DNA from 4 places in the Pannonibacter sp. genome. Region 1 is predicted to be linked to each of the others. Evidence: riboswitches for the same ligand, from Rfam matches in the RefSeq annotation. Region 1 holds a riboswitch; each other region holds the start of a gene.

Region 1 (7,035 bases):
TCGTTGTCTTCGATGAAGGGATTGGGCAGGAACACCGAGATCATCGGTTCGCCCGCTCCATTGACCATCTCGAAGCCCCAGCTCACCGGCTTGCCATCGCGGCCGAAGCTACGGAAGAACGACGCGCGCGACGGCTTGCGATGCCGGCGTTTATCCTCCGGTGTCGGGAACTTCGGCGAGCCCATGTTCTCGCCAATGCACAGGTGAAAGTGCCCGCCATTGGCGAACATCACCGTCAGATAGGCATCGAATAGGCTGATCTTCACCGGAGCGCCGGGGCACTTCCATTCATAAGCCGCCCCTTCGATGATCGGGCCGAACCGGATGCCCTGCCAGTGCTCTTCGAAGATCTCGCGCAGCAGGGGCTCGAGCACCTCCTGCGTCGCCGGGATGTCCCAGATCTCCCGGGCGGTCGTGCCGTCGGGGTTGCGGCGCACATCCGTCGGTTCGGGCCCCGCGACGGGCAGAGAAAGGGGCGAGACGTGCGGGTCAGCGGTCATGGTCATATGCGATCTCCTCAGAAGGTGCCCTTGACGCCGACGAAGGCGGTCGTGCCCTGCGTGTTGTAGCCGTAGACCTCCTCGTAGTTCTGGTCTAAGGCGTTCTCGACCCGGCCGTAGAGCGTGAAGTTGTCGTTGAGCTTATAGTCGGCGCCGAGGTTGACGAGGACATAGTCGTCAAGCTTTACGCGTGTCCGCGGCGTGGCGTTCACCCACTCGCTGTCCATCTGTTGCCCGTTGTAGACGGCGTCCACGAACGCGGAGGCCCGGCCGTCGAGGAACGTGTACTGCAGCCCCGCAGAGCCGCTGTGCATCGGCCGGCGCACTTCCTTCTGGCCGTTCGGCTCGCGGGCGTCGAGATAGGTGTAGGACGCGCGACCGGTGAGCCCGTCGAGGATCTCCGCACTGGCCGAGATTTCGACGCCCTGGCGCTTGCTGGTTCCTTGGAGGTTGTAGGGTGTCGAAGCGAAGCCGGGAAGGTACCGCGTCTGGATCTCGTCCGTCAGCCGTTCGCGGAAATAGGTTACGTCGACGGTCAGCCGCTCGTCGAGGAACTTCTGTTCAATGCCGATATCCCAGCCGAAGTTCTCTTCCGGCGTCAGGTTCGGATTGCCGACGAAGCGGGAGGGCTGGAAGCCGAACTGCTCATAAAAGGTCGGATTGGTAACTCCGGTGCCGATCGAGGCGTGCAGCCGGGTGCCGGTCTCCTGATGCAGATAGGCCGCGCTGGCATTGTAGGTAAGGGTGTCCTTGAACTTCTCGTTCCGGTCATAGCGCAAGGCGCCGGACAGGAAGATCCGCTCCATCAGTTCCAGCCGGTATTCCCCGACATAGCCGGACAGGTCGCGCTGCTGCCGGCGGCCCTGGTCAGGACTGCCCGGATAGGCGTTCTTGTAGCTTTCCCGCTCCCACTCGATGGCACCGGTCAGGCTGTGGGCTGCCTGAAGAAAGCTCTCGGTCTGGAAGGCAAGCGTGCCCTGGTAGCTGAGGTGCAGGCGATTGTCGTCATTGCCGTTGCGGTTGTTCGAATTGAGGCCGCGCCGATGCAGGTCGGTGTATTCAACCCTGGCCCGCTGCACGAACAGGTCATCGAACAGGGACCATGTCAGCCCCGCGCCACCATAGACCTCCCGTGTCTTGTTGTGGCTGTAGGTGTCGATCACCTGGCCCTGCGTCGGGCGGTCCGGATAGGCGAAGTCCTGGTCGTCGGTGTCCGACTTGCGGTTGACGAAGCGCAGGTTGGCGTCAAGCACCAGAGTGTCGGTCAGGTCGGCCCGGACCTTGCCGTTCAAGGTCATGTTGCGGTCGCCGTCCTTCTCCTTGCCGTAGTCGGAGATATTGAAGCCATCGGTCCGGCGTAGCGCCGCCGAGAAGGCCCCGTCGATGCGGTCATTGCCGCCCTGGACCAGCAGGTCGGTCAAGACCGTCTTGTCGGTACCGACCTCGCTGCGCCCGGTGACCCGGTAGCCGTTGCGCAGGCCACCCTTGGTGATGATGTGGATCACTCCCGAAGCGGCATTCGAACCGTAGAGCGCACCCTGCGGCCCGCGCAGGACCTCGATCCGGTCGATGTCGGCGACCTGCATGCTGCCAAAATCGAATTCACCGGAAGAGGCTGAGGCGACCTCTACTCCGTCGATGAGCACCAGCACATGGTTGGATTCTGATCCACGCAGGCGGATCTGGGTGAGGCCGCCGAAGGATCCCGTACGGGAAACAGCGACGCCGGGCACCTGGCGCAGCGCATCGGCGACATAGCGGACCTGCGACTTTTCGAGGCTCGCGCCGGTGATCACGGTCGAGGCACGCCCGACCTTTTCCGCCGCAAGTGGCGTGCGGCCAGCGCTGATGACGATCGTGTCCAGTTGTTCCGGTTCGGATGCGGCTGGTGCGGCAAGGGGGAGAGACAGGGCAGGAACAAGACCGCCGGCCAGAAGGCACGGCAGGGCAATGCCGGTGGTGAACCGGTTCTTCATGACAAACACCCGCGTTTGGCGGCGGGCGAGGCCCGCGCCAGCATAAGACGACGCACCGCCTTGCAAGCGGACGCGGTTCAGCGCCCGCCGGAAAGACGGCAAGGTTTGGGTGTCACCTCAACGGGAAACCGCGCCTCGACACACCCCGTATCGAAGGCCGGGTGACTGAGCGCGGCAGGTCTCCTGGCTCACGGGTCGCCGTGTGTGTCCGCCTTCCCGGGATCGGGCCTTGGGCCTCCCAGTGGCATGAGTGGACACGCACTCTCCGTTCACAGTTGCGGGGGCAGCCACGGTTTCGGTCCCTGTTGGGTACGCCTCACCGTGTTCCCTTTTCATCCGTCCACCGACGGAACCACGTTCGCAGCGCAACATGCAGGTCGCTTGTGCCGCCTGTCAAGGTTGCACGCGGCGGGTCCCCCTAAAGAATGGGACGCAAGGCCTATTAATACTTGATTTTAAAACTCATAAATTTTAGACAAGACCTCGAAAGGGGCGTTAGCCAACAGCCAGGCCCGCAGTTACATGAGAGAGCAAGATCATGCGCATTGCAGGCGTTCTGCTGCTTGGCCTTCTGGCCACGGCGGCCCAGGCTGAACCGATTGTCATCACCGATCATGAAGGCCGCACGGTGGAGCTTGCGGCGCCAGCTGGCCGCATCGCCTCCATTCCGATCCCGATGGCCTCGACCTTGATCGCCATTGACGGCGCGACCTCGAAGCTGGTCGGCATGAACCCGACCGCCAAGTCGGCCATCGTTGAAGGGATCCTCGGCACGATCTTCCCCGAGGCCAAGGACATTCCGTCCGACATCACCGCGCCGAACTTCATTCCGAACGTTGAGGAACTCGCCGCCACGCGGCCTGACCTCGTCATCCAGTGGGCAGGGCGTGGCAAGGACTATGTCGATCCGATCACCAATGCCGGCCTCACCGCGATGCTGATCTCCTATGGCACCGAGGCCAAGACACGGGAATACATGTCGATGGCCGCAACGGCGATGGGCAAACCGGAGCGGATCGCTGAGTTGATCGAGTGGCGCTCCAGGGTTGAGGCCGATCTTGCCGCAAAGTCCAAGGCAATTCCGGCCGACAAGAAGCCGAAGGTGCTCTACCTGCTGCGAGCACAGGAAGGCCTGACCGCGTCGGGCACCAAGGGCAACTACAATGCCTGGTACATCGAGCTGGCCGGTGGCCAGAACGCATCGGCGACTGTCGAGGGCAATGGCGTTACCATCAGCCCGGAGCAGATTGCCGAGTGGAACCCGGACGTGATCCTGCTCAACAGCTTCGAGGCCAAGCTCGGGTTGGAGCGGATTGCCAATGACCCGATCCTGTCGCTGACCAAGGCGGCCCAGTCGGGCAGCGTCTACAAGCTGCCGCTTGGCGGCTACCGCTGGGATCCACCGAGCCAGGAGAGCCCGCTGACCTGGATGTGGCTCGCCAACCTGCTGCACCCGGATGTCTTCTCCTATGACCTGCGCGCCGAGATGAAGACCGCCTACAAGCTGCTTTACGGCCATGACCTTACGGACGACGAAATTGACGGCATCCTGTGGATGGACATGCAGGGTGGACAGACCAACTATTCCGCCTTTGCGCGCAAGGGATGACTGTCGCTCTTGACCACAAGGCGCTGCCTGCCGCTTCCATGCGGCGGGCAGGGATTTTTTCGGCGCTGGTGCTGCTGCTGCTTGCTGCCATGATCCACGCCATTTCTGCCGGGCGCTTTTCCGTTGCACCTATGGAGATCCTGGCGATCCTGTCCCGCGCTGCGGTCGATGGCGTTGGCACAGAGATGGCCGACCGGATCGTGGCTCTGGTGCGTCTGCCCCGCGTGCTGCTGGCAGCTTTGAGCGGGGCAGCCTTGGCCGTCGGCGGCGCAGCTCTGCAAGGCGTCTTCCGCAATCCCCTCGTCAGCCCGCAGGTGCTCGGCATCAGCCAGGGCGCCGCCTTTGGCGGAGCGCTCGCCATCCTGATCGGAATTTCCGGCGTGATGCTCCTTGGCATGGCCTTTGCGGGAGGGCTTGCGGCGCTGGTCATGGTCGGCTTGCTGGCGCGCATCGATGGCCGCACCGAGGTCATTACCGTCATTCTGTCCGGCATGGTCATCGGCGCCCTGTTTGCGGCATTGGTCTCCATCGTCCAGTTCGTGGCCGATCCGAACACCTCCCTGCCGGCCATCGTCTACTGGCTGATGGGATCCTTCTCCACCGCCACCTGGGCCCGGCTCAGCCTTGCCGTGCCCGGCTTGACGCTCGGTCTCTTCGTCGTCTGGCTGTTGCGCTATCGCATCAACCTTCTGGCGCTTGAGGAGCAGGAAGCGCGCAGCCTCGGGGTTCGCCCGGACAAGGAGCGCTGGCTTGTGTTCATCGCCATCGCGCTGATGACAGGAACATCCGTCGCCGTCGCCGGCATTGTCGGCTGGATCGGTCTGGTCGTCCCGCATGCCGCACGCATCATCGTTGGCGAGGATCACCGCGTGCTCATTCCCGCTTCGGCGCTTCTGGGGGCGGCCTATCTCGTCTTCGTCGATACGCTCGCGCGCTCGCTCACCAGTGCGGAAATACCCTTGGGCGTGCTGACTGCGCTGATTGGTGCGCCGGTCTTCGCCTTGCTCCTTCGCCGCCATTTCAGACAGGTGAACCGGCCATGATCGGATTGGACAACGCCGCCGTCGTATTTTCGGGGCGCACGCTCTTCCAGCGCATGTCCTTTACCGTGGACACCGGCCGCACCTTGGCCGTGCTCGGACCCAATGGGCGGGGCAAGACCACATTGATCCGCGCGCTGCTGGGGCTTCAGGTGCTCGCCGAAGGACGCCGTACCGCTCCCGATGTCACGGGCTATGTACCGCAGCACGGGGCCAGCCAGTCGCGGCTGACAGGTCTTGATGTCGTGGTGATGGGCCGTGCTGCCCGTATCGGCCTGTTCGGCCAACCCGGACGGGATGACATTGCCGCGGCTGAAAGCGCCCTGCGCGAGGTCGGTGCCGGTGAACTGGCCGGCTTGCGCTATGACCGCCTGTCCGGCGGCCAGCGTCAGCTCGTGCTGATCGCCCGGGCTCTTGCCACCGGCTCGCCGGCGCTTGTGCTGGACGAGCCGACTTCGGCACTGGACCTTGGCAACCAGTCCCGCACGCTGGACCTGTTGGCGCGTCTTCGTGATCGTCGCGACCGGGCAATTCTCTTCACAACGCATGATCCCAATCATGCGCTGGCGGCTGCCGATGACGTCCTCCTGATGCTGCCGGGCGGCGAGGAGCGGCATGGGCCGCTTGCCGAGATGATCACGCCCGACCTGATGCAGCGGCTCTACGGTGTGGAGATGCACTGGGTGACGCTGCCAACCGGCCGCAAGGCCATCGTGCCGGCCTTTGCCGGGAGTGCTGCGGCATGACTGTTCTGGTGCTCAACTCCGGCTTCGCCGAGCCTTCCGCCACGGTCCGCGCGCATCCCGCCGCCCGTATCGTGTCTCAGGCGTCGCTCTGTGGCCAAGACCTTGCTGCGGCAACAGGTTTCGTGACCGGCAATCTCCTGGACCAGGATGCACTCCTCGTCCTCAAGCCCGATCTGGAAGCCTTTCTGGATCGGGGCGGGAGGTGGTTCTTCAACGGGCACATTGTCCGTCCGCTGCTGGACGGGCTCGGCATCTATCAGCCGATGACCGCGCCAAAGCGGGCGGATTTCACCCTGCACCGGCTGGCGGAGCACCCGATCTTTGACGGTCTTGCGCTGGAAAAGCTTGAGACCAACAAGGGCGTTGCCGGGTTCTATGGCCGCGGTGCCAATCCCCTGCCGGCAGGTGCTGTCGCTGTTACGGGACTTTCTGGCGGCAGAATTCCGGTCGACTGGGTCTGGCCACGGCCACGCGGCGGTCGGGTCTTTTCCCATGCGGGAAACGATCTCGGCCAGATGGGGCTTGAGTGGGATCTAGCCCCGCTGCTGCAGACCCGCATTCTCGACTGGGCCGCAGGAGGGCCGTGCCTGTGCGCCTGATCGCCATCTCCGCCGGAACCTATTATCACATCGAGAGCCTGGAGGCGGAGCGTTACGCCCGGTTCTTTGACCTTGTCGTGCCGCCGGAGCAGCTTGCTGATGGTCTCTTGCCGTCGGATTGCCTGTTCGTGCCCTGCCGCACGCCGCCGCAGCGGATGATCGGGCAGAAATCATCTGTCGCCGTGCATCTGGACGCCGGTGGGACTGTCATTGCCATGGGCGAAAGCCGCAGCGATCTCTGGGCACCCGCCATCGTGTTCCACGAGCGGCCGACAAACTGGTGGTGGTGGCTGGAGCCGGAGGCCGATCTCGGCAACCGGGTCACCGCACCATCCCATCCGCTGATGCACGGCATTGGTAAGGACGATGTCACCTGGCACCTGCACGGCCACTTCGACGTGCCTACGGGGGTCGATGTGCTCGCGGAAGACCGCGAGGGCCGGGTCATCGCCTATGTCGATGATGTCTCCACGCCGGGTCGTCTCGTCGTGACCTCGCTTGATCCGATCTATCACCACGGATCGCATTTCATGCCGGCGACGACCCGGTTCCTCGACAAGTTCCT
Region 2 (7,035 bases), on a different contig from region 1:
CAATGCGCCGGACGACGCGCCGCAGATCGTTGAAGCCCTCATCGCCCATCCGGCGGTGCGCCGCGTCAACTTCACCGGCTCGACCCGTGTCGGCCGGATCATCGCGGAAATGTGCGGCCGCAACCTCAAGCCGGCCCTGCTGGAGCTGGGCGGCAAGGCGCCGTTCCTGGTGCTCGACGACGCCGACCTCGACGCCGCCGTCGATGCGGCAGCCTTCGGCGCCTACATGAACCAGGGCCAGATCTGCATGTCGACCGAACGCATCATCGTCGATGAAAAAATCGCCGATGCCTTCATCGCCAAGCTGACGGCCAAGGCCCGGTCGCTCAAGGCCGGCGATCCGCGCGAGGGCAAGACCCCGCTCGGCGCGGTGGTCGATGCCCATGCGGCGCGGCGCATCCAGGATCTCATCAAGGACGCCACCGCCAAGGGCGCGGTGCTGGCCGCCGGCGGCGGCGTGCAGGGCGCAGTGATGGAGGCCACGCTCCTGGACCGGGTCAACCCGACCATGCACATCTACGGCCAGGAAAGCTTCGGGCCCGTGGCGGTTGTCGTGCGTGTCGATGGCATCGACGAGGCGGTGCGCATCGCCAATGACACCGAATACGGCCTCTCGGCCGCCGTGTTCGGCCGTGACATCACCCGCGCCATGCAGGTCGCCCGCCGCATCGAATCCGGCATCTGCCACATCAACGGTCCGACCGTGCATGACGAGGCGCAGATGCCCTTCGGCGGCGTCAAGGACAGCGGCTACGGCCGCTTCGGCGGCAAGGCAGGCATTGCCGAGTTCACCGAACTGCGCTGGATCACCATCCAGGACGGCCCGATCCACTACCCGTTCTGACGCACTGGCAAAAGGGGAGGGGAGCGGCCTCTCCGGTCCCCCTCGTGGGGCAGGGCTATCGCATATGAAGTTAGATGCTCTTCGTGGCCTGTCAGCCCCCCTCCCCCTCGTGGGGAGGGGTGAGGGGTGGGGGGCACGGGAGGCCGTCAGATCACAAAGCGTCTGAAGTACGACTGGTCAGGAACGTGAAACCTGGATTTTAGTCCGCTCCCCCCACCCCCAAGCCCCTCCCCACGAGGGGGAGGGGAGCTGAGACGCCGCGAAAGCTGTCTGGCCACATATGCGACAGCCCTGCCTTCGTTTCGGAGGGGAGCCGAGAGCCTTCTTCAAGGTTGCATCCCACCCCACCCCCAGATCCCAACTGCCCAACACCCCGGGAGAATAAAAATGAAACTGAACCAGAAGACCGCCATCATCACAGGCGGCGCCGGCAGTCTTGGGCTCGCAACGGCCCGCCTGTTCCTTGAGGAGGGAGCCAGAGTGGTTCTGGTCGATCTCTCGCAGGAAGCCCTTGAAACCGCACGGGCGAGCCTTCCGGCCGGCGACGTTCTGACAGTTGCCGCCGACGTCGGCTCGGAAGCGGCGACGAAGGCCTACATCGACGCGGCGGTTGCAGCCTTTGGTCCCATCGACATCTTCTTTTCCAATGCCGGCAATTTCGGCGAGGTCCGGCCGATCGCCGGCTATGCGCTGGACGTGTTCGAATCCGTCCAGCGGGTCCACGTCACTGGCGCATTCCTTGGCGCCAAATACGCCACGCCAAAGATGCGCGACGGCGGCAGCTTCATCATCACCTCGTCGGTTGCCGCCACCCGCGGTGATCCGGGCGTCTATGCCTATATCACCGCCAAGCATGCCCAGATCGGGCTGATGCGGTGCCTCGCAAAGGAACTGGCTCCGCGCCGGATCCGGGTCAACTCCGTCCACCCTGGCCCCCTCGACAACGGGTTCCAGCATGCGGTCGAAGCCGGTCTCAGCCGGGAGCTGGGGATTGATGGAACGGCCATGTTCAACTCCCTCATCCCGCTCGGCCGCCATGGCCTGCCGGAGGAAGTGGCGCGCTCGGTGCTCTATCTTGCCAGCGACGACAGCAGCTTCACTACCGGAGCGATGCTGATGGTCGACGGCGGCATGAGCGTCTGATCAGGGTGAGAAAATGATGGCCAAGGCCGCCGGAGTACCTTCGGGTACGCTGTAGCCGGCCCGTTATGTCTTGCGGTGCGGGGCAGCTACAAAAAAATGTCGCGAATTGTCGGTCCTGGACAGCCAATTGTCCGGGATTGACATTGTTTTGTCTGGCTGGCTTTCTGGGGAAGAAAGATGGCTCCGCGAGCAGGACTCGAACCTGCGACCATTCGATTAACAGTCGAACGCTCTACCAACTGAGCTATCGCGGATCACCGTCAAAGGCCCTGAAGCAGGGCGCCGTGGTGAACGACCGGGTGGGTCGTTGTCGGTGGCGAGCGTATAACAAACGCTCTCCCCCTTTGCCAAGCCCTTTCTTGAAGAAACTTTTCCACAGGCTGTATAGTCGCGGAATTCCGCGAAAAATCAGAAGCTTGTGCGCCCATGCCATAGCTGGCGCGGACCCTTTGCCGGCGAATCCCGACCCGAATGTCCGCCGACCCCGGTCCGGTGGTGTCGCTTTCCGGCCAGCCCCATGCCGCTTTGTCCGCCCGCCCGCCAAAGGGCGTCCTTGTTCCCATCCTCCCGAAGGGTTAGAACAATCCTGTCAGGTTCCCTGTCGGGCCAAGCCCTAAGGGATGAAACGGGAATGCGGTGGCGAGCGACTCACTTCGAGGCTCCGAATCCGCAGCTGCCCCCGCAACTGTCAGCGGCGAGCCCTGCCGCACACAGCCACTGGATGCAAGTCCGGGAAGGCGTGGCATGGGCTGCGACCCGCGAGCCAGGAGACCGGCCTGCCGCACTGCAACCCCTCGCCGTCGGGTGGACGGAATGGAGCCTTGAAAATGAACATGAATTTCCGCGCATGTTGCCGCCTTGGCAGCAAGGTATTTGCCGTTTCGATCCCGGCGCTTCTGGTCGCTGGTCCGGCCAGTGCTCATCACATGATGGATGGCGAGATGCCGCAGACCTTCGTCCAGGGCCTCCTGTCCGGGCTGGGTCATCCGGTGATCGGCTTCGATCATCTCGCCTTCATCATCGCCGTCGGCCTTGCCGCCGGTCTCGTCGGCCGCAGCCTCGTCCTGCCGGCCGCCTTTGTTCTCGCCACCATCGCCGGCGTTCTGGTGCATATGGCGGCTTTTGACCTGCCGCTGGCAGAACTTGTGATCGCGCTCTCGGTTGTCATCGCCGGGGGGCTTATTGTCTCTGAAACCGAGCTTCCGGCTGGCGCCTGGGCTGTTCTGTTCGCAATTGCCGGGCTTTTCCACGGCTACGCCTATGGCGAGTCCATCATCGGCGCCGAGCCGGCACCGCTTTACGCCTATTTCATCGGCTTTGCTGTCATCCAGTTTGCCATCGCAAGCCTCGCCATGATGCTGACCAACCCGAAGACGGCAGCCGTTTCGACCCCGGTGACGGCGCGACTGGTTGCCGCCGGCATTGTTGGTGTCGGCTTCAGTGCCGTCGGTTCGCAGCTGTTCGGCTGAGATCCCGTGCAATCTGAAGGGCTTGAGCCCGCGCGGTCGGTGCTGGTCACCGGCGGCGCCCGGTCCGGCAAGAGTGGTTTTGCAGAGCAGCTGGCGCTGAAAGCCGGGCGTTGCCCGATCTATGTCGCCACGTCCGCCGCCTGGGACAAGGAGATGGCCGACCGCATCGGCCATCACAAGGCCCGGCGCGACGAACGCTGGACGACGGTCGAGGAACAACTGGATCTGGTCGGCACGATCACCCTGCACTGCGGCCCCGAACGGATCGTGCTCGTCGACTGCCTGACCCTCTGGCTCACCAACCTGATGCTGGCCGACCGGGACCTTGCCACGGATACCGCAAGCCTTGCTGCTGCAATTCCCGATCTCGCTGGCCCCGTCATCTTCGTGACCAACGAAGTCGGCCTCGGCATCGTGCCTGACAATGCCATGGCGCGCGCGTTTCGCGACGCGCAGGGCCGCCTCAACCAGGAGCTTGCCCGGGTCTGCGACCGCGTCGTGCTGGTCGCTTGCGGGCTGCCGCTGCTCCTCAAACCCAATTCCTGTCCGGATATCCAGTTATGACCACCGTGCTCACTCAAGGCGGCAAGATCCCCGCCACCATCGTCACCGGCTTCCTCGGTGCCGGCAAGACGACGCTGATCCGCAACCTGCTGCTCAATGCGGGCGGCCGCCGCATCGCGCTCATCGTCAACGAGTTCGGCGACATGGGCTTCGACGGCTCGCTGCTGGACGGCTGCGTCGACCCCACCTGCAGCGCCGACGATGTGGTCGAGCTGACCAACGGCTGCATCTGCTGCACCGTGGCCGACGACTTCCTGCCGACCATGGAAATGCTGCTGGCGCGCGAGACGCCGCCCGATCACATCGTCATCGAGACTTCGGGCCTCGCATTGCCGCAGCCGCTGGTGCGCGCCTTCTCCTGGCCGAGCGTCAGGACCCGCGTGACGGTGGACGGTGTCATCACCGTGCTGGACGCCGCCGCCCTGGCGGAAGGCCGCATCGCGCTCGACGAGGAGGCGCTGGCGGCGCAGCGTGCCGCCGATGCCTCGCTCGACCATGACAATCCGGTCGAGGAGCTGTTCCACGACCAGCTCGCCTGCGCCGATCTCGTCGTGCTGAACAAGGCCGATCTGGTGGACGCGGACCAGCTGGCCCATATCCGCGAGCACATCACCGAGGATGTCCGGTCCGGCGTCGAGATCATTCATGCGGAGAAGGGCAACCTGCCGGTTGACGTGCTGCTCGGCCGCGCGGCCGCCGCCGAGGACGATCTGGCCGCGCGCCGGGCGCATCATCATCACCATCACGACCATGACGATGATGACCACGATCATGATCACGACGACGATCATGAGGACGACGATCATGATCATCATCACCACGATGACTTCGAGAGCCATGTGGTGCCGGTCGCGGCCTTCGCCAGCCTGAAGGATCTGGAGCAGGCCGTCGCCCGCGCGATGGCGCTGCCCGGCGTGCTGCGCATCAAGGGAGCTGCATCGGTGACGGGCAAGGCGGCGCCGGCGCTGGTGCAGGCGGTCGGCCCACGCGTCGAGACCTGGTTCGCCGCCGCGGCCAGGATGCCCGGCCATTTCGTTGTCATCGGCCTGAAGGGGCTGGATCTTTCGGCCATCACCGGGGCCCTTGGCGAGGTCAAGGCGGCCTGAAGGCAGCGGCGCTGCAGCAAATGCCGGGTCTGCAAGTGACTTGTCTCGTGTGGCGCGGCCCCTCAGCGTCCCTCCCTACGAGGGGGAGGGGCGGAGAGGCGATGCGGGGGGGGGCCAGGACGTGTCCAGAAACTGGCCCCGAGACCGGCCCCTGACCCGACCAAACGAACCGGACACCGGGTGTCCGTGCAGATGGACCAGTGATGCATATTCTCGCAAGCCAGACCCGACGGGTGGAAGACGGCAACGATGCGGTGGATCTCGCCCAGGATCCGGCCGATCTCGTCGTGCTGTCGGCGGCCGACACGGAACTGGCGGCCCTTTGTGCGGCGCGGGGCAAGCAGGGCGAGGCCTTTGCCAGCCTGCGGCTCGCCAGCCTGATGGCGCTGGGGCATCCCTATTCGGTCGACCTTTACGCCGAGAAAACCCTTTGGCGCTCGAAACTGGTGATCGTGCGGCTGCTCGGCGGCGAGAGTTACTGGCCCTATGGCGTGGAACGGCTCTGCGAGGAGGCCAACCGGGGTGGGGCGAAGCTTGCGATCATGTCCGGCTGCGACAAGTGGGACGAGGCGCTGGCGGCCCGCTCCTCGGTTCCTGTCGAGGCGGTGCGCCGGCTCTATCGCTATTTCCTCGAGGGTGGTCCGGAAAACCATGCCAATGTGCTGCGCTACGGCGCCCATCTGGCGGGCCTCTCCGAGGAGCCGGCCCCGCCCGCGCCGCTGCCGCGTGCCGGCCTGTTCCTGCCCGGCCATGGCGCGCCAGCCCTGTCCGATCTGATCGCGAGCTGGCCGGAGCCGGACCGGCCCGTCGCGGCGGTCGTCTTCTACCGGGCGCTGGTGCAGGCGGGCGAGACCGCGCCGGTGGAGGCCCTGTGCAGGGAACTGACGGCAAACGGAATCAATCCGCTGCCGGTCTTCGTCTCGTCGCTGAAGGAGGCCGAGTCTGCCGCGATCCTCGGCGGGCTGATGGAGGCCTGCCCGCCGGCGGTTGTCCTCAATGCCACCGCCTTTGCGGTCTCCAGCACCGGCGGGCCGCATCAGCCGACGCCGCTCGACCGGCCGGGGCGTCCGGTGCTGCAGATGGTGTTCTCGTCCTCCTCCCGCGAGGGCTGGCTTGAGAGCCCGCAGGGGCTGTCGATCCGTGACCTCGCAATGCATGTGGTCCTGCCGGAGATCGACGGCCGGCTGATGACCCGTGCGGTCTCCTTCAAGGAAGAGGGGGTCTATGACCCGCGGACGCAGTTCCGTTCGGTGCGCTTCGTGCCGGATGCCAACCGCATGGGCCATGTCGCCCGGCTTGCGGCAGCCTGGGCGCGGCTGGGCCGCAAGACGCCGGCGGAGCGCAAGGTGGCGCTGATCCTGGCCAACTACCCCAATGCCGATGACCGGTTGGCCAATGGCGTCGGCCTCGACACGCCCGCCTCCTGCGCCCATCTCATGCAGGCGATGGCGGCGGCTGGGTATGGGATCGAGGGAGCACCCGCTGACGGCGCGGCCCTGATCGCCCGGCTGACGCGCGGCGTGACCAATGCCATTGCCGCCCTCGACCAGCGAACCTGCGAGAGTTTCCTGCCGCTCGAGCAGTATCTGGCCTTTTTCAACGGGTTGCCCGAGCCGATGCGCCAGGCGGTGAGCGACCGCTGGGGCGCGCCGGAGGATGACCCGTTTGTCGCGGGCAACGCCTTCCGCCTCGGGCTCGCCCGCTTCGGCGCGGTGCTGGTCGGAATCCAGCCCTCGCGCGGCTACAACATCGACCCGAAGGCCACCTATCACGATCCGGACCTGGTGCCGCCGCACAACTACTTCGCCTTCTACGCCTTCCTGCGCCATCAGGCCGGCGTCGATGCGGTGGTGCATCTGGGCAAGCACGGCAACCTGGAATGGCTGCCGGGCAAGGCGCTGGCGCTGAG
Region 3 (7,035 bases), on a different contig from region 1:
GAGCCGAACTCGATCACCTGACAGGTGGCAAAGACGCAGGCGCAGAAGGCGGTGAACATGAACATCAGAACCTTCACCCGCGCCACCGGCACGCCGACATAGCGGGCCGCCTGGGCATCACCGCCTGCGGCGAAGATCCAGTTGCCGAATTTCGTCCGGGTCAGGACAACATGTCCGAACGCGACGAGCAGCAATGCCCAGACCACAAGCATCGGAACGCCCTCAACCACGGGCTGACCAGCGCGGGTGCCGGCCACAAACGTCTCGATCAGACCCATGTCAGCAAACCAGGCAAACAGGTCCTTCAGCACAACGCCGCCGAACAGGAAGGCAAGCCAGTCGTTCTGGGCAACGTCCTTGACGCCGCCAATGATGGTCTGGCGCGTGGTCAGGATCGACAGCCAGATGGTCAGGCCGCGAAGAATATAGAGGAACGCGAGGGTGACGATGAAGGATGGCAGGCCCGTCTTGATCACCAACATGCCGTTGACCCATCCCAGCGCCATGCAGATGGCAAAGGCAGCCAGGATTGCGGCCCAGACAGGCCAGCCCATCTGTACACTGAGAATGGCGATGACAACGCCCGCAAAGCCGATCATGGAGCCGACTGAAAGGTCGAACTCACCCGCGATCATCAGCAGGCAAGCGCCGACGGCGATGATGGCGAACTGGGCGGAGACGACGGTCCAGTTGCGAATGCCTTCCGGCGAAAACATGCCGGAATCGCCGGCAATCAGCAGGAAGAACAGGAAGACCAGAAGGGTGCCGGTGGTGGCGCCCAGTTCGGGCCGGATCATGGCACGGCGCAGGGCCGAGACCTGCTTGATGCGCTCGTCCGTCATGGATGCCTCGATTGTCAGGAAGTCGCTCAAAAAGGAGCCGGGGCAGCAGGCCGCCCCGGCAGGCGGACGTCTCGTCTGGGAGGAGACTTAGCGGTACTGACCAGCCAGCTTTTCGACCAGTTCGATGTTGTCCTTGGTCACGAAGCCCGGGCCGGAGTTGACCGGATTACTCGGCATCACGCCGTAACGGGCCAGGTTGGTCAGGAACACGACCGGCAGGTAGCCCTGCAGGTACGGCTGCTGGTCGATGGCGAAGTCGATCTTGCCTGCCTTGATGCCAGCGGCAATCTCGCCGGAGAGGTCAAACGTGCCAAACATCATGCTGCCAGCCTTGCCGGACTGCTCAAGCGCCGCCAGCGTCGGGTGGGCCGAGGTCGGACCAAGCGCCAGGATGGCGTTGGTGTCCGGATTGGTCTGCAGATAGGCCGAGACCTTGTTCTGGATTTCGGCCGGGTCCTGGCCCGCGTCAATCATCTGGTTGCCCAGCTCGACGCCAAGCGCAGCGGCAAAGCCCTGGCAGCGCTCAACCGAGGCCGGGTTGGTGATGTAGTGGTTGACGCAAAGAAACTTCTTTGCGCCGGCAGCGCCCAGACGCTCGCCGGCACCGAAACCGGCGTCATACTCCGGCTGACCCACATGGGTGAGTGCGCCGAGCTTCTTGGACTGCTCAACCGTGCCGGAGTTAATGGTGATGACCGGAATGCCGCGCGCGACGGCTTCGGTGATCGGACCAGAGAGAACGTCGTAGTCGGCAATGGTCACGATAATGCCATCCGGCCGCGAGGCAGCGGCCTGCTCGACGATACGGGCCATGTCAGCGAGGTCACCGGTCGGCGGGTTGCGGTACTCGACCGACACCTTCATCTGGTCGCCGGCAACGGCAATGGCGTTCTTGATCGTGTTCCACCAGCTGTCGCTGTCTGGAGCATGACTGATCAGGACAAACTTCTCGCCTTCTGCAGACGCAGGCGCGGCAAAGCCGGCAACAGCAAACACGGCCGCAGCAATGGCGGTCAGGGTCTTTCTCATGAATTCCTCCCAAAACGGTTCACCCGGCGGCTCCCTCCGTCCGGGCCGCGCGGCGTCTGGGCAAACCCACCGCCAATCGCGATGGAATATTCATTCTATTTTTCGATTCAATGCAACAACTTTTTTATGGCTCAATTCTACGTCCCGCACCAACAGCCACCGCCAGCGCGATGGCAAGCGACAGCGTGGCCGAGAGCGCACGGAAGGAACCGAAGTCCACTTCAGAGACGGAAAGCACCGTGGCATCAAGCTTTTGCAGCGGGCTCATCACCGTGTCGGTAATGGCAATGACCGGCAGATCAAGGCCCCGCGCCACCTCCGCCAGTTCCACTGTCTCCGCACTGTAGGGCGCAAAAGTGATCGCAATCAATGCATCCCCAGGCCGCAGCGCATGGCGGCGATCGAGCTTGCCAACAGCGTCATGCAGCAAAGCCGGCACGTTCATCTTCTCGAAGGCATAGGCGAGATATGCGGCCACCGGAAAGGTGCGGCGCAGGCCGATGATATGGACCATCTGTGCCTCACTGAGGAGTTTGACGGCGCGGTCCAAATTTCGGCTATCAACAGTATTTGCCAGATTTTCCAGAGACATACGCCCTGCATCAATGAATTCCGCGAGAAGCGCTGACGGGCTGCCAGCCCCGCTTTCACGCAGGTTCTTCAGCCGTGTCGCATAATCCGGCCAGCCTTGCGAATAAGCCTCGCGAAATAATCGCTGCATCTCCGTGTAACCGGAAAAGCCGAGGATCTTGCAAAAACGCATCAAGGCCGAGGGCTGCACTCCGGCCGCCTGCGCCATATCGGCAACCGTCGAAACGGCGATCCGATCCGTGTTGGCAGAGAGATACTCTGCACATTGCCGCAGCCGCTTGGGCAAGGTCTCCGACGCCTCGAGAAGGCGGGCATGGAAAGCCTCGATGGTCCGGGGAGCCTGTCGTTGCGACATCGCGATTCCTTGCAGGGCACTGTTCTCTCTTGACAAAACAAGATAGCCCCGCGATGACAGAATTGGAACAAAAATTCCATTTCACATCGGGAGGATGGTGAATGACCCTGGGGATAGGTCTGATCGGCACAGGCTTCATGGGCAAAGCCCATGCGCTTGCCTGGCGCAATGCCCGCGCGGTGCTGGGAACCATTCCCGACGTGCGCCTTGAACTGCTCTGCGACACGCCGGCCGACAAGGCGGCAAGCTTTGCCAGCCAGTTCGGTTTCGCCCGATGGGCAGATGACTGGCAAGCGCTGGTCAGCGATCCAAGAGTAGACATCGTTTCCATCACGACGCCGAACCGCTTCCACAAGGAAATGGCCCTGGCCGCGCTGGCCGCCGGCAAGCACGTCTGGTGCGAGAAGCCGATGGGCCTGACGCTGTCAGATGGCGAGGAGATGGCGGCGGCGGCAGCAGCCAGCGGCAAGACCACGATGGTCGGCTACAACTACATTCGCAATCCGGCCTTCCGCCACGCGCAGAAGCTGGTGGAGGCCGGGCGGATCGGCCGCCTCGTGCATGTTCGCGGCATCGTTGACGAAGACTATCAGGCCGATCCCGATCTCGCCTGGACCTGGCGCGCCCATCTCGACGAAGCCGGTCTCGGCACCCTTGGTGACCTCGGCTGTCATCTCGTCTCGATGCTGATGGGCCTCTGCGGCCCGATCGAAAGCCTTGTTGCCGACATGCAGACGGTCCACACCACCCGTCCCCTGGCCGACGGATCGGGTCGCGGCGCGGTCGAAAACGAGGACACGGCCACGGCTCTTCTGCGCTTTGCCAGCGGCGTGCATGGTTCCCTGTCCACCTCACGCTCCGCCTGGGGCCGCAAGAACCGTCTTGGCTTCGAGCTGCATGGCACGAAAGGCATGATCACCTTCGACCAGGAACGCATGAACGAGCTGCAGCTCTATGTGAACGAGGGACCGAAGGCCGAGCAGGGCTTCCGAACCATCCTGTCTGGCCCGGAGCACGGCGTCTATGGCGCGTTCTGCCCCGCTCCCGGCCATCAGGTCGGCTTCAATGACCTCAAGATCATCGAGGCGGCGGAATTTCTCACAGCCATCACAACCGGCACCCGGCCGCACCCGGATTTCGCGGCGGCGCTGGAATTCGAAAAGGTCATCCACGGCATCGCCGAAAGCGCACGCACGGGTCGTCGTATCCGCCTTGCCTGAGATCCTGCCCGCGTCGATCTCGTCGGGGCCGGCGCGGCGCAAACTGTCTGCTGCGTCCGGTGCTAACCGGTGTGCCGCGCGGCTTTGAGCCGAGCGGCGCGCCCGCCCCGTCGCCCCTGTGCAGCGGCGGCGGCCGTTGCCACCCGGGCCAAATCTGTCACCTGCACAAGCGCCGGGACCAGCACCGGGCCGAACCGCTTGCGTTCTGGCTCAGGCACGTCATGGCCTTGCTCCAGCCTTGCAACAGCTGGATACGCGCTCAGGGCAAAGCCGACGAGATCATCGATCCGCTCGCGCCCTTCCAGTCCGCCAAAGACATAGGCAAGCCCGTCTCGGACAGTGAAAGCCATCAGGCATCCGTCGTTGGATCCATCCGATTGCGGGCAGCCGCTGCGCACCCGTCCAGTCAGGTGCGTGTCTGCCAGATCAAAGGCTTCAGCCACATCACCGGCCAATGCAATCTGCCGCGCAAGCAGACGCGCCATGATGCAGGGACGTCCCGTTCGCCTGCACAGTGTCGAAAAACCATCGGCACTGCCAGGCGCGGATGTTGGTGATTGCGAGACGCTATCAGGATGAGAGGAAATGCAGTCCACCGTGTCGCCCTCCGCGAACGGACGCGGGGTGGTCGGGGCCGCAAAGCTGGATGCGGCCGGATCTGGGTCCGGAAACTGCGCGTGCCATCTTGCCTCCTGCCGGGGCACCCCGCCCGGGTTGGTTCAAGGGATGATGGCAGGTCTCCTGACTTGCGGGTCACAGCGCCCCTGTCCCTTCCCGGCCAGCCCGGCCAGTGGTTTCGACAGGTATGCTCTCCGCCTACAGTTGCGGGGGCAGTCCCGGATTTGGCTCGTTTCAACAACGGCGCCGCACCGGATTCCCTTTTCATCGTCCCGACGCCTTTGCACGTCGGAACGAACCATCGCCCTCACGCTAGTTCACGTCGAAGCGCAAGGCAACCGCTGCCAAAGGCGGATGCACAGCAGCCGTTGATCAGCGGAACAACAACACAGGCACCTTGCAGGCGCGCAGCATCTGGGTTGTCGTCGACCCGATCAGCAGCGTCCGGATCCGGGAATGGCCATAAGCCCCCATGACCAGGAGATCGACAGCCTCACGTTCGATGGCCTCGGCAATCACCGTCTCCGGGGCGCCGTCACGAACTTCGGCTGTCACGGTAAAGCCGGCGCCCTCAAGCTGTGCCTGTGCCCCGTCCAGTTTGCGCTTCAGCTCGACGCCCGGGCTGCCCGCCATCAGCAAGCGGGCCTCAAGCCCGGCCAGCAATGGACTGCGCGCCACATGATCCACCGCCTTCAGGCTGCTTGTGCCGCCATCGAAGGCAATCAGGAAACGCTTCAGCGGCTTGAAGGCCCGCGAGGCCACAAACAGCGGCTTGTGACTTGCCCGGGCGAGACGCTCGAGATTTGACCCCAGGTGCAGTTTGTTGAAGTCTGCCGCTTCGCCTCGCTTGCCGACGACGATCATCGCAGCTTCCGCTTCAAGGTCCGCGAGAGCCTCCACGACTTCGCCATGCCGCAGCCGTTCGCTCACGCTTACGCCACCTGCAGCGACGATACCCCTGGCATCTTCCAGCAGTGCCCGGCCCTGCTTCTGGGCCAGCTTTGCCCGTTCCTCGTCAAGCCGTGTGAGTTCGGTCAGCAGAGCCGTCCGCGCACCAAGCGCAATGGAACCGCTGAGATCGGCGCTTTCAGCGGCAGGACGGGTCAATACATGCACGAGTTCAACCGGCAGTGACAGGCGGCCGGCGATCCAGGCCGAGTGCTCGCAGACGCTGCGCCCGTAGACGGAGGCGTCCACCAGGGCAATGATCTTGTTACTCATCCTCGGATCTCCTTCAATGGGCCATCAGCTTGTCGAGCGCACCCGGCTTGTCATGCAAAGCCAGGCGGTCAACGATCGTTTCACTGGCCTCATTCAGACCGACAATCGTGACTTCAGCCCCTTCACGGCGGAACTTCAACACCACCATATCGAGGGCTGCCACGCTGGAAATGTCCCAGATATGCGCCCTCGACACGTCGATGACCACACGTTCCAAAACTTCCTTGAAGTTGAATGCCGCAGAGAAGTCTTCAACCGAGGCAAAGAACACCTGCCCCTCGACCACATATACCCGCTCACGCCCATCGGCGGACAGGTCTGACGTCACGCGGAAGATCTGGGAAATCTTCCAGGCAAAGAAGATGCCCGAAAGGAGAACCCCGACGAGCACACCAATGGCCAGATTGTGAGTATAGACAACGAAAAACACGGTTGCCAGCATGACAATGGACGAGCTTCTCGGATGATCGCGCAGGTTCTTGATCGATGACCAGCTGAACGTCCCGATGGACACCATGATCATGATCGCGACAAGCGCCGCCATCGGGATCTGGCTGACCCATTTACCGAGAACAACGATCAGGAACAGCAGGATGACGCCGGCAGCAAAGCTCGACAGGCGCCCGCGCCCACCGGATTTCACGTTGATCATCGACTGCCCGATCATGGCGCAACCGGCCATGCCGCCGAAGAAACCGGTGACGAAATTCGCAACGCCCTGGCCGACACATTCCTGATTGCGATCAGACGGCGTGTCCGTGAGATCATCAACAATCTGCTGCGTCATCAGGGATTCCAGCAGACCGACAGCGGCCACAGCAACTGAATACGGCAGAATAATCAGCAGAGTGTCGAGGTTCAGCGGAATATCCGGCAACAGGAACACCGGCAGCGTCGACGGCAGTTCGCCCATATCGCCCACTGTACGAACATCAAGGCCGAACCCGATTGAAAGCGCGGTCAGGACCAGAATACAGATCAGCGGCGACGGCACGGCCTTGGTCACATAGGGCAAGAGGTAGATGATCCCAAGGCCCGCGGCGACCATCGCATAGGTCAGCCACGTCACCCCGATCAGTTCCGGCAACTGGGCCAGGAAGATCAGGATCGCCAACGCATTGACGAAGCCAGTCATTACTGAACGCGACACAAACCGCAT
Region 4 (7,035 bases), on a different contig from region 1:
ACCCTCGGCTTCCTGACGAAGGCACTGGAGACGTCCGGCGTCACGGTTCTGGTCGCCACCTCCGGCACCGCCGCGCTGGCCATCTGCGACCGCATCACGCCGGACATGGTGCTGATGGACGCGGTGATGCCCGCACCCGACGGCTTCGAGACCTGCCGCCTGCTCAAGGCCCGGCGCGGGCTGGAGCATGTGCCGGTGATCTTCATGACCGGCCTCAGCGAGACCGAGCATGTGGTTCATGCGCTGGAAAGCGGCGGTGTCGACTTTCTCACCAAGCCGATCAATCTCGACGAGCTGCAGGCCCGCATCCGGGTTCACCTTGCCAATGCGCGCCAGGTCCAGAGCGCCCGCATTGCGCTGGATGCCGCAGGCCGGCACCTGATCGCCGTCGGCGCAGACGGCAGCATCAAGTGGTCGACACCGCAGACCAGCCAGGTTCTCGAAGCGCTGGACCGGGGCAACGGCGCTGCGGGTGAAACCGCGTTGGACCGCGTTCGCGCCGGTCTGGCCGGCTGGATCGCCGCCGCCAGCCGACAGGCGACGGGGCGGCCCGACCCGCTGGTGCTCGATCTTGGGGCCGCTGGCCAGTTCGAGTTCGCCCCCATCGGTTCAATCACTGCCGACGAGCACCTGTTCCGTCTAACCAGCGCCAGCCACCCCGGCCAGACCGACGCCCTGCGCCAGCGCTTCGGTCTCACCCCGCGCGAGGCGGACGTCCTGACCTGGATCTCGCGCGGCAAGTCCAACAAGGACATCGGCGACATTCTCGGCCTCAGCCCACGCACGGTGAACAAGCACCTCGAGCAGATCTACGTCAAACTCGGCGTCGAGAACCGCGCCTCCGCCGCCGTCCGGGCCAGCGAGGTGCTTCGGGATCTGTAATCCAGATCATATGACCTTGTATTTTGGTCCACATGATCTATCTTGAGCGTATTGAACCGCATTGGCACGGTGACCAAATGGAAGCTGCTCTCAAGCCCCGGCCCGTCGACGACCGTCAGGCCGTCGGCCTCAAGGCCTACAGCCGCATCGCCGACGCCTGGTCGTTGACGGTTCGCGAGGCCGCAGGTCTCTGTGACATGTCAGACTCTTCCTGGAAACGCGCCAAATCCGCGAGCTTCCGGGGCGAACTGACCCGCGACCAGTTGTTGCGCCTCAGTGCCCTCATCGGCATCTACAAGTCGCTGCAGCTTTACTTCAGCCCGGATCTTGCCGACCGCTGGATCAGACTGCCCAACAGCGGGCCGGAGTTCGACGGCCAGCGCCCGGTCGACGCAATGATCGACGGCGGCCTGCCGAAAATCCTCAGCGTCCGGACCTATCTCGATGCCCTGCGAGGTGGCGCGTGAAGCTGACCGCGATCGCCGACCGCGCCCTGATCCGGCTGATCTCGAAGACACACCACAAGCCACCCGTGCTGCGCGGCCTTGTCGACAGCGACCGGGAAGCGGAGATCCTGGCCGAGTTGGAAGGCCTGACCAACGCGCGGCTGAAGGCCGAGCGGGAGGGCAGCCCCGGCATCGACAGGCGGGAACTGGCGTTCCTCCGCCGCAAGGCCGACCTCGCCCTCTATGGTGAGACCCATATCAACGCCGCTTTTGTCTACACGCGGCCGACCGGCAACCGCTTCAACGGCGGCGACCGCGGCGCGTGGTACTGCGCCTATGATTCAATGACTTCCGCTGCCGAGGTTGGGTTTCACCGCACGCGGGAACTCTCCTATATCGGCCATTTCCATGACGAGGCCGCCTATGTGGAACTCCTCGCCGACTTCATCGGCGACTTCCCGGACCTGACGAACACGCCGGATCACCCGGCACTGGCGGCGGATCCTTCAACTGGCTATCCGACTGGCCAGGCGCTGGCGGCCGATCTGCGCCGTCAGGGACATCGCGGCTTGCTTTATCCCTCCGTGCGCCAGCCCGGCGGCCGCTGCTTCGTCGCTTTCGATCCCGGGATCATCCAGAACGTGAGGCCCGGTGCCAGCTGGACTTTGCGCTGGTCCGGCACGCCGCATTTCTCCATCGTGATGGACGCCGGATAGGCAGCTCGCACTTGTAACGTAATTACATTACATATAAACACCGGGTGGTCTCGTCCCAACCCGGTGGCATTGCCTTGACAACACACGCCCCTGCCCTGATCATTCGCCGTGATGGTTCCCGGCGAACAAGCGCTTTGCCGGGTGAAAAGGGAACACGGTACGGTGTAGCCAACAGGCGCCAAGTCCGTGACTGCCCCCGCAACTGTAGGCGGCGAGCCGACCCCAGACAGCCACTGTCCCATGTGCCACATAACCGGCACGGGATGGGAAGGCAGGGCAAGGCGACGACCCGCAAGTCAGGAGACCTGCCATCACCGACCCACAACAGCCACCGGGCGGGGTGCCCCGGAAGGAGTAAAACGGTGACCATTCAGCGGCCGGTTACGGCCCATTCCCCTATTGTTGGCGGCGAGCGGACCTTGTCCACCGAGGCAATGCACGAGCTTGTGGTCTGCGTGACCTGCCGCCCGCGCGGCAGTGAAGACCGTCCCGGCAAGGCCCTGCTGGCAGAGCTTTCGGCCCAGATGGCCGGCGATGCCGCCTGGCGCGTCGGCGGCATCGAGTGCATGGCCGCCTGCGGCCGCCCCTGCGCCATCGCCCTCCAGTCGCAGGACAAGACCACCTGGCTCTTCGGTGACATGGACCTCGCCGATGCCGAGGACATTGCCCGCTTTGCCCGCCAATACGAGGAGCTGCCCGACGGCTGGTGCAAGGCCTCGGAGCGGCCCGGCAAGCTGGCACGGACCGCCCTTGCGCGCATTCCCGCCTCCGGCCGGGTGCTGCCCCCGGATGCCGATGCCTGCACATGAGCGCGCCCTTTTTCGAGGCGGAAGGCCTCTGCTGGGGACCGCGCGGCCGGCCTGACCTCCTGGCCGACATCAGCCTGACGCTCAACCAGGGCGAGGTGCTGGCGATCTGCGGTGCCAACGGAGCCGGCAAGTCGTCACTGCTGCGGCTGCTCTATCGCTTCCATCGCCCCCGCGCTGGCCATGTCCGGCTGGAAGGCACCGACATCTGGAGCCTGGGCGCCCGGGATGTCGCCTGCCGGATCGCCGCCGTGCTGCAGGAGCAGCCGACGGACTTTGCCCTGACCGTGCGCCAGATCGTGGCGCTCGGGCGCCTGCCGCATCAGCGCGGTCTCAGCGCGGCCGGCTCGGCCGACCGCGATGCGATTGCCCATGCGCTTGGCCGCCTGCATCTCAACCCCCTGGCCGAACGCCCCTTCGGCACCCTGTCGGGCGGTGAGCGCCAGCGCGTGATGGTGGCCCGGGCGCTGGCCCAGGCGCCCAAGCTGCTGATCCTCGACGAGCCGACCAACCACCTCGACATCCGCCACCAGCTCGAGCTGATGGCGCTGCTGCGAGGCCTTGGCCTCACGGTGATCACCACCCTGCACGACCTGACCCTCGCCGCCGAATACGCCGACCGGGTGCTGCTGCTCGCCGGTGGCCGCGTCCTCACCGAGGGCACCCCGGCCGAGGTCTTCACCGAAACCCACATCGCGGGCGCCTTTTCCGTGCGCTCGCGGATCGACCTCAGCGGGCAACACCCCCGCTTTTCCTTTCACCTTTGACCAGAGAGACCCCCTGACATGCGTCTGAAACTTGCTCTTGCCGCCTTCCTGCTCTCCACCGTGGCCGCCGCGGCCTATCCGGTGACCGTGAAGAGCTGCAACCGCGACGTGACCTTCGAGGCCGCCCCGAAGCGCGCCATTTCCAACGACGTCAACCTCACCGAGATGATGCTGGTCCTTGGCCTCGCCGACCGCATGGCCGGCTACACCGGCGTCTCCGGCTGGAAGACGCTGGACGAGGAGATGCGCAAGGACGTCAAGGAACTGCCCGAACTGTCCGAAAAATACCCGACCAAGGAAGTGCTGCTCGGCGCCGAGGCCGACTTCTATTTCGCCGGCTGGAACTACGGCATGAAGGTCGGCGGCGAGGTCACGCCCGAAACCCTCGCCCCCTTCGGCATCCAGGTCTATGAACTGACCGAAAGCTGCATCCACATCGGCCCGAAGGAGAAGATCTCCATGGCCGACATGTACAACGACCTGATCAACCTCGGCCGCATCTTCGGCGTCGAGGACAAGGCAAAGGTGCTGGTCGCCGGCTACGAGGCAAAGCTGGCCGAGGCAACCGCCAAGGTCGACAAGTCCAATCCCTTGCGCGTCTTCGTCTATGACAGCGGCGAGGATACCCCCTTCACCTCCGGTCGCTACGCCATGCCGACCGCGCTGATCGAGGCGGCCGGCGGCAAGAACATCATGGACGACCTGGACAAGAGCTGGGCCACCGTCGCCTGGGAGCCGGTGGTCGACCGCAACCCGGAAGTGATCGTGATCGTGAATTACGGCAATGTCACCGCCGAGCAGAAGATCGCCTTCCTCAAGGCCAACCCGGCCTTCGCCAATGTCGACGCCGTGAAGAACAACCGCTTCGTGGTGCTCGAATATGTCGAGGCAACGCCCGGCCCCCGCAACATCCGCGCCGTGGAGAAGCTCGTTGACGGTTTCGCTGGAAACTGAAGCCGCACAAGCCGAATCTGACGTCCAGCACCGGCTCTGGCCGGTGCTGCTCGCCGGAATAGCCGGCCTCGGTCTCCTCGTCATGGCCATCCTGACCGCCGTCGCCGTGGGGGCCATTTCGGTCCCCCTCGGCGATGTTGCAGGCATTGTCGCCTCGAAACTGCTGCCCGGATCGGTGGAACGGACCTGGAGCCTGTCCCGCGAGGCCATCGTCTGGGACATCCGCTTCCCCCGCGCCCTGCTGGCCGCCCTTGTCGGGGCCGGACTTGCGGTCACCGGCGCGGTGCTGCAGTCGGTGACGCGCAACCCTCTGGCGGATCCGCATCTGCTCGGCATTTCCTCCGGTGCGGCCTTCGGTGCCATCCTGGCACTCCTGCATACAGGGCTGTTCCTCGGGCTCCTGACCGTGCCGCTGCTCGCCTTTGTCGGCGCGCTCGGCGCGACAGCAGTCGTTCTGGGCGTGGTAAAGGTGGCCCGTGCCGGCTCGCCGGATCGTCTGGTGCTGGCCGGCGTCGCCGTTTCCTTCATCATCATGGCGCTCGCCAACATCCTGATCTTCCTGGCTGACCCGAAGGCCACCCACACGGTGGTGTTCTGGATGCTGGGCGGGCTCGGCCTCGCGCAATGGAACCACCTGATCTACCCGCTCGCGGTGCTGGTGCCCTGCGGCCTGTGGCTGTGGTTGAAGGCCGGCGCGCTCAACGCCGTCACCCTCGGCGACGAGACCGCCTCGACCCTTGGCGTCCCTGTCACGCGGCTGCGCCTGTCGGTGTTTGTCGCCGGAGCCCTTGTCACCGGGGTCTGCGTTGCCTTCTCGGGCATCATCGGCTTCGTCGGCCTGATGATGCCGCATCTGGTGCGCCTGATTGCCGGTGGCGACAATGCCCGCGTCATCCCGCTGTCCGCGCTTGCCGGAGCCCTGTTCCTGATCCTCGCCGACATCTGCGCCCGTGTGATCATGGCACCGGAGGACATGCCCATCGGCATCGTCACCGGCCTCGTCGGCGGGGTGTTCTTCATCTGGCTGATGGCGCGGGAGCGGTAAACGCGCGACCAAAGACGGCAGGCCCTAAGAAGGGCGCAACGACTCTACCCTCGTCGCTCCTGCGCAGGCAGGAGCCTAGTAACCATCTGTAAAAATTGTTTTTCGGGAGGTCGCCCGAGCCCTCCCGCCCCGATTACTGGGCTCCTGCCTGCGCAGGAGCGACGAAGGGATAGCGTCTTACCAAGCTACAGCGCAGCCATATGATTGTCCCAGGACACACCCGCCGGCCGGGCATAGGGCTCGGCCGCCGGCTCGCGGCCCGTGCCGAAGGCGAGGCCACCCGCACCATCGGAAACCAGGAACCCGTCGTCGAGCGGCGCCAGCCCGCAGACATCGGCAATCGGATGGCTACCGACCGGCGTTCCGTCAGCGGCCGACAGATAGAGCACATGGCCGCCGCGCGGACTGGAGAGGGCAACGAGCCCGGCCGGCGCATTCACCGCCACCGAACCGACATAGTTGCCAAGCCGCTTCAGCAGCTCCTCCGGCACGTCGACCGTCAACAGGTCGCCATCGCGCGCAAGCCGTGCCACCAGCGGCGGGGTCAGTCCCGCATCGCCCTCGAACTGACCGCCGATCCACACCGTTCCGGCCGCATCCAGTGCCATGTGGCGCAACGATACCTGAGAGAGATCCGGCGGCAAGGAGAAGAGCCCGAGCAATTCCCCGCTCGCCGCGTCGATGCGGGCAATCGACGGCTGCATCCGGTCGAGATTGAGCATGTCGCGCCCCGTGACCGGATGCGTGTCGATGCCGCCATTGGCGACCACCAGCACGCGGCCCTCCTCGGCCAGCAGGATGTCATGCGGCCCGACGCCATGGGTGTCGAACTCGCCGATCCGGATAAGGCGCTCGCCGCTTGCATCATAGACGCCGACGCGGCCGCGCGTTTCCTCGCCCACGGGCCCGAATGCATTCTCGACCGCATAGACCAGCCGTCCGTCGGCGGAAAACACCCCGTGGCCATAGTAGTGCCGCCCCGGCTCCGCGCTCGTCACCTGTGGCGCCTGCCGTTCTTCGCGATCGACGAGCATCAGGAACTGGCCCGGCCGGCGCGCGAAGGTGACGAAGCGGCTGCGGTCAGGCGACAGGGCGATGCCGTGCCCCCGGTCGGGCAGCGGCACGTCCAGCACGTCCCGCCCGTCAGCCGTCAGGATCGCGACGGCATGGCGTCCGTCGGCATTGCGCCGCGCGCTGGCAAAAAGCGGTTCATCCGGATCGCCCGCCCCGAGGGCCGCCGCCGCGCGATGCGGCAACAGCGGCAGAAGACCGGCTGCGGCAAGGCCGGAGAGAAAGCTGCGGCGGTTCAGAACCGCCGCCTCAGTCCCCGTCCAGCGCATTGAAGCCTCCGGACAGGTTCAGCGACCCGGCGAGATTGAGCGCCACCGTGTCGCGCAGGCCTTTCAACACGAGCGCAAC

What was found. A riboswitch is a leader RNA that binds a small molecule or an ion and turns the genes downstream of it on or off. The one in region 1 is predicted to bind cobalamin.
Region 2: it holds a riboswitch for cobalamin, as region 1 does, so the genes downstream of both, ACTIFE_RS08540 (HupE/UreJ family protein) here and ACTIFE_RS15310 (TonB-dependent receptor plug domain-containing protein) in region 1, are expected to answer to the same signal.
Region 3: it holds a riboswitch for cobalamin, as region 1 does, so the genes downstream of both, ACTIFE_RS11490 (hypothetical protein) here and ACTIFE_RS15310 (TonB-dependent receptor plug domain-containing protein) in region 1, are expected to answer to the same signal.
Region 4: it holds a riboswitch for cobalamin, as region 1 does, so the genes downstream of both, ACTIFE_RS12910 (DUF1636 family protein) here and ACTIFE_RS15310 (TonB-dependent receptor plug domain-containing protein) in region 1, are expected to answer to the same signal.

What each region holds. Positions count from the first base shown of each region.
Region 1 is NZ_JBHYDX010000022.1:13,151-20,185, reverse strand. It holds gene ACTIFE_RS15315 (DUF7676 family protein) at 1-506, opposite strand, end outside; gene ACTIFE_RS15310 (TonB-dependent receptor plug domain-containing protein) at 518-2,476, opposite strand; cobalamin riboswitch at 2,633-2,848, opposite strand; gene ACTIFE_RS15305 (ABC transporter substrate-binding protein) at 3,015-4,085, shown strand; gene ACTIFE_RS15300 (FecCD family ABC transporter permease) at 4,082-5,128, shown strand; gene ACTIFE_RS15295 (ABC transporter ATP-binding protein) at 5,125-5,871, shown strand; gene ACTIFE_RS15290 (hypothetical protein) at 5,868-6,470, shown strand; gene ACTIFE_RS15285 (hypothetical protein) at 6,461-7,035, shown strand, end outside.
Region 2 is NZ_JBHYDX010000009.1:115,549-122,583, reverse strand. It holds gene ACTIFE_RS08555 (aldehyde dehydrogenase) at 1-844, shown strand, start outside; gene ACTIFE_RS08550 (SDR family NAD(P)-dependent oxidoreductase) at 1,232-1,987, shown strand; tRNA gene ACTIFE_RS08545 (tRNA-Asn) at 2,166-2,241, opposite strand; cobalamin riboswitch at 2,562-2,781, shown strand; gene ACTIFE_RS08540 (HupE/UreJ family protein) at 2,815-3,456, shown strand; gene cobU (bifunctional adenosylcobinamide kinase/adenosylcobinamide-phosphate guanylyltransferase) at 3,463-4,020, shown strand; gene cobW (cobalamin biosynthesis protein CobW) at 4,017-5,126, shown strand; gene cobN (cobaltochelatase subunit CobN) at 5,330-7,035, shown strand, end outside.
Region 3 is NZ_JBHYDX010000014.1:51,564-58,598, forward strand. It holds gene ACTIFE_RS11470 (ABC transporter permease) at 1-842, opposite strand, end outside; gene ACTIFE_RS11475 (sugar ABC transporter substrate-binding protein) at 930-1,871, opposite strand; gene ACTIFE_RS11480 (MurR/RpiR family transcriptional regulator) at 1,996-2,817, opposite strand; gene ACTIFE_RS11485 (Gfo/Idh/MocA family protein) at 2,919-4,037, shown strand; gene ACTIFE_RS11490 (hypothetical protein) at 4,100-4,522, opposite strand; cobalamin riboswitch at 4,752-4,973, opposite strand; gene ACTIFE_RS11495 (universal stress protein) at 5,028-5,876, opposite strand; gene ACTIFE_RS11500 (SulP family inorganic anion transporter) at 5,890-7,035, opposite strand, start outside.
Region 4 is NZ_JBHYDX010000016.1:110,974-118,008, reverse strand. It holds gene ACTIFE_RS12925 (response regulator) at 1-882, shown strand, start outside; gene ACTIFE_RS12920 (MbcA/ParS/Xre antitoxin family protein) at 960-1,349, shown strand; gene ACTIFE_RS12915 (RES family NAD+ phosphorylase) at 1,346-2,044, shown strand; cobalamin riboswitch at 2,140-2,371, shown strand; gene ACTIFE_RS12910 (DUF1636 family protein) at 2,407-2,853, shown strand; gene ACTIFE_RS12905 (ABC transporter ATP-binding protein) at 2,850-3,617, shown strand; gene ACTIFE_RS12900 (ABC transporter substrate-binding protein) at 3,636-4,571, shown strand; gene ACTIFE_RS12895 (FecCD family ABC transporter permease) at 4,549-5,616, shown strand; gene ACTIFE_RS12890 (DUF1513 domain-containing protein) at 5,802-6,956, opposite strand; gene ACTIFE_RS12885 (imelysin family protein) at 6,937-7,035, opposite strand, start outside.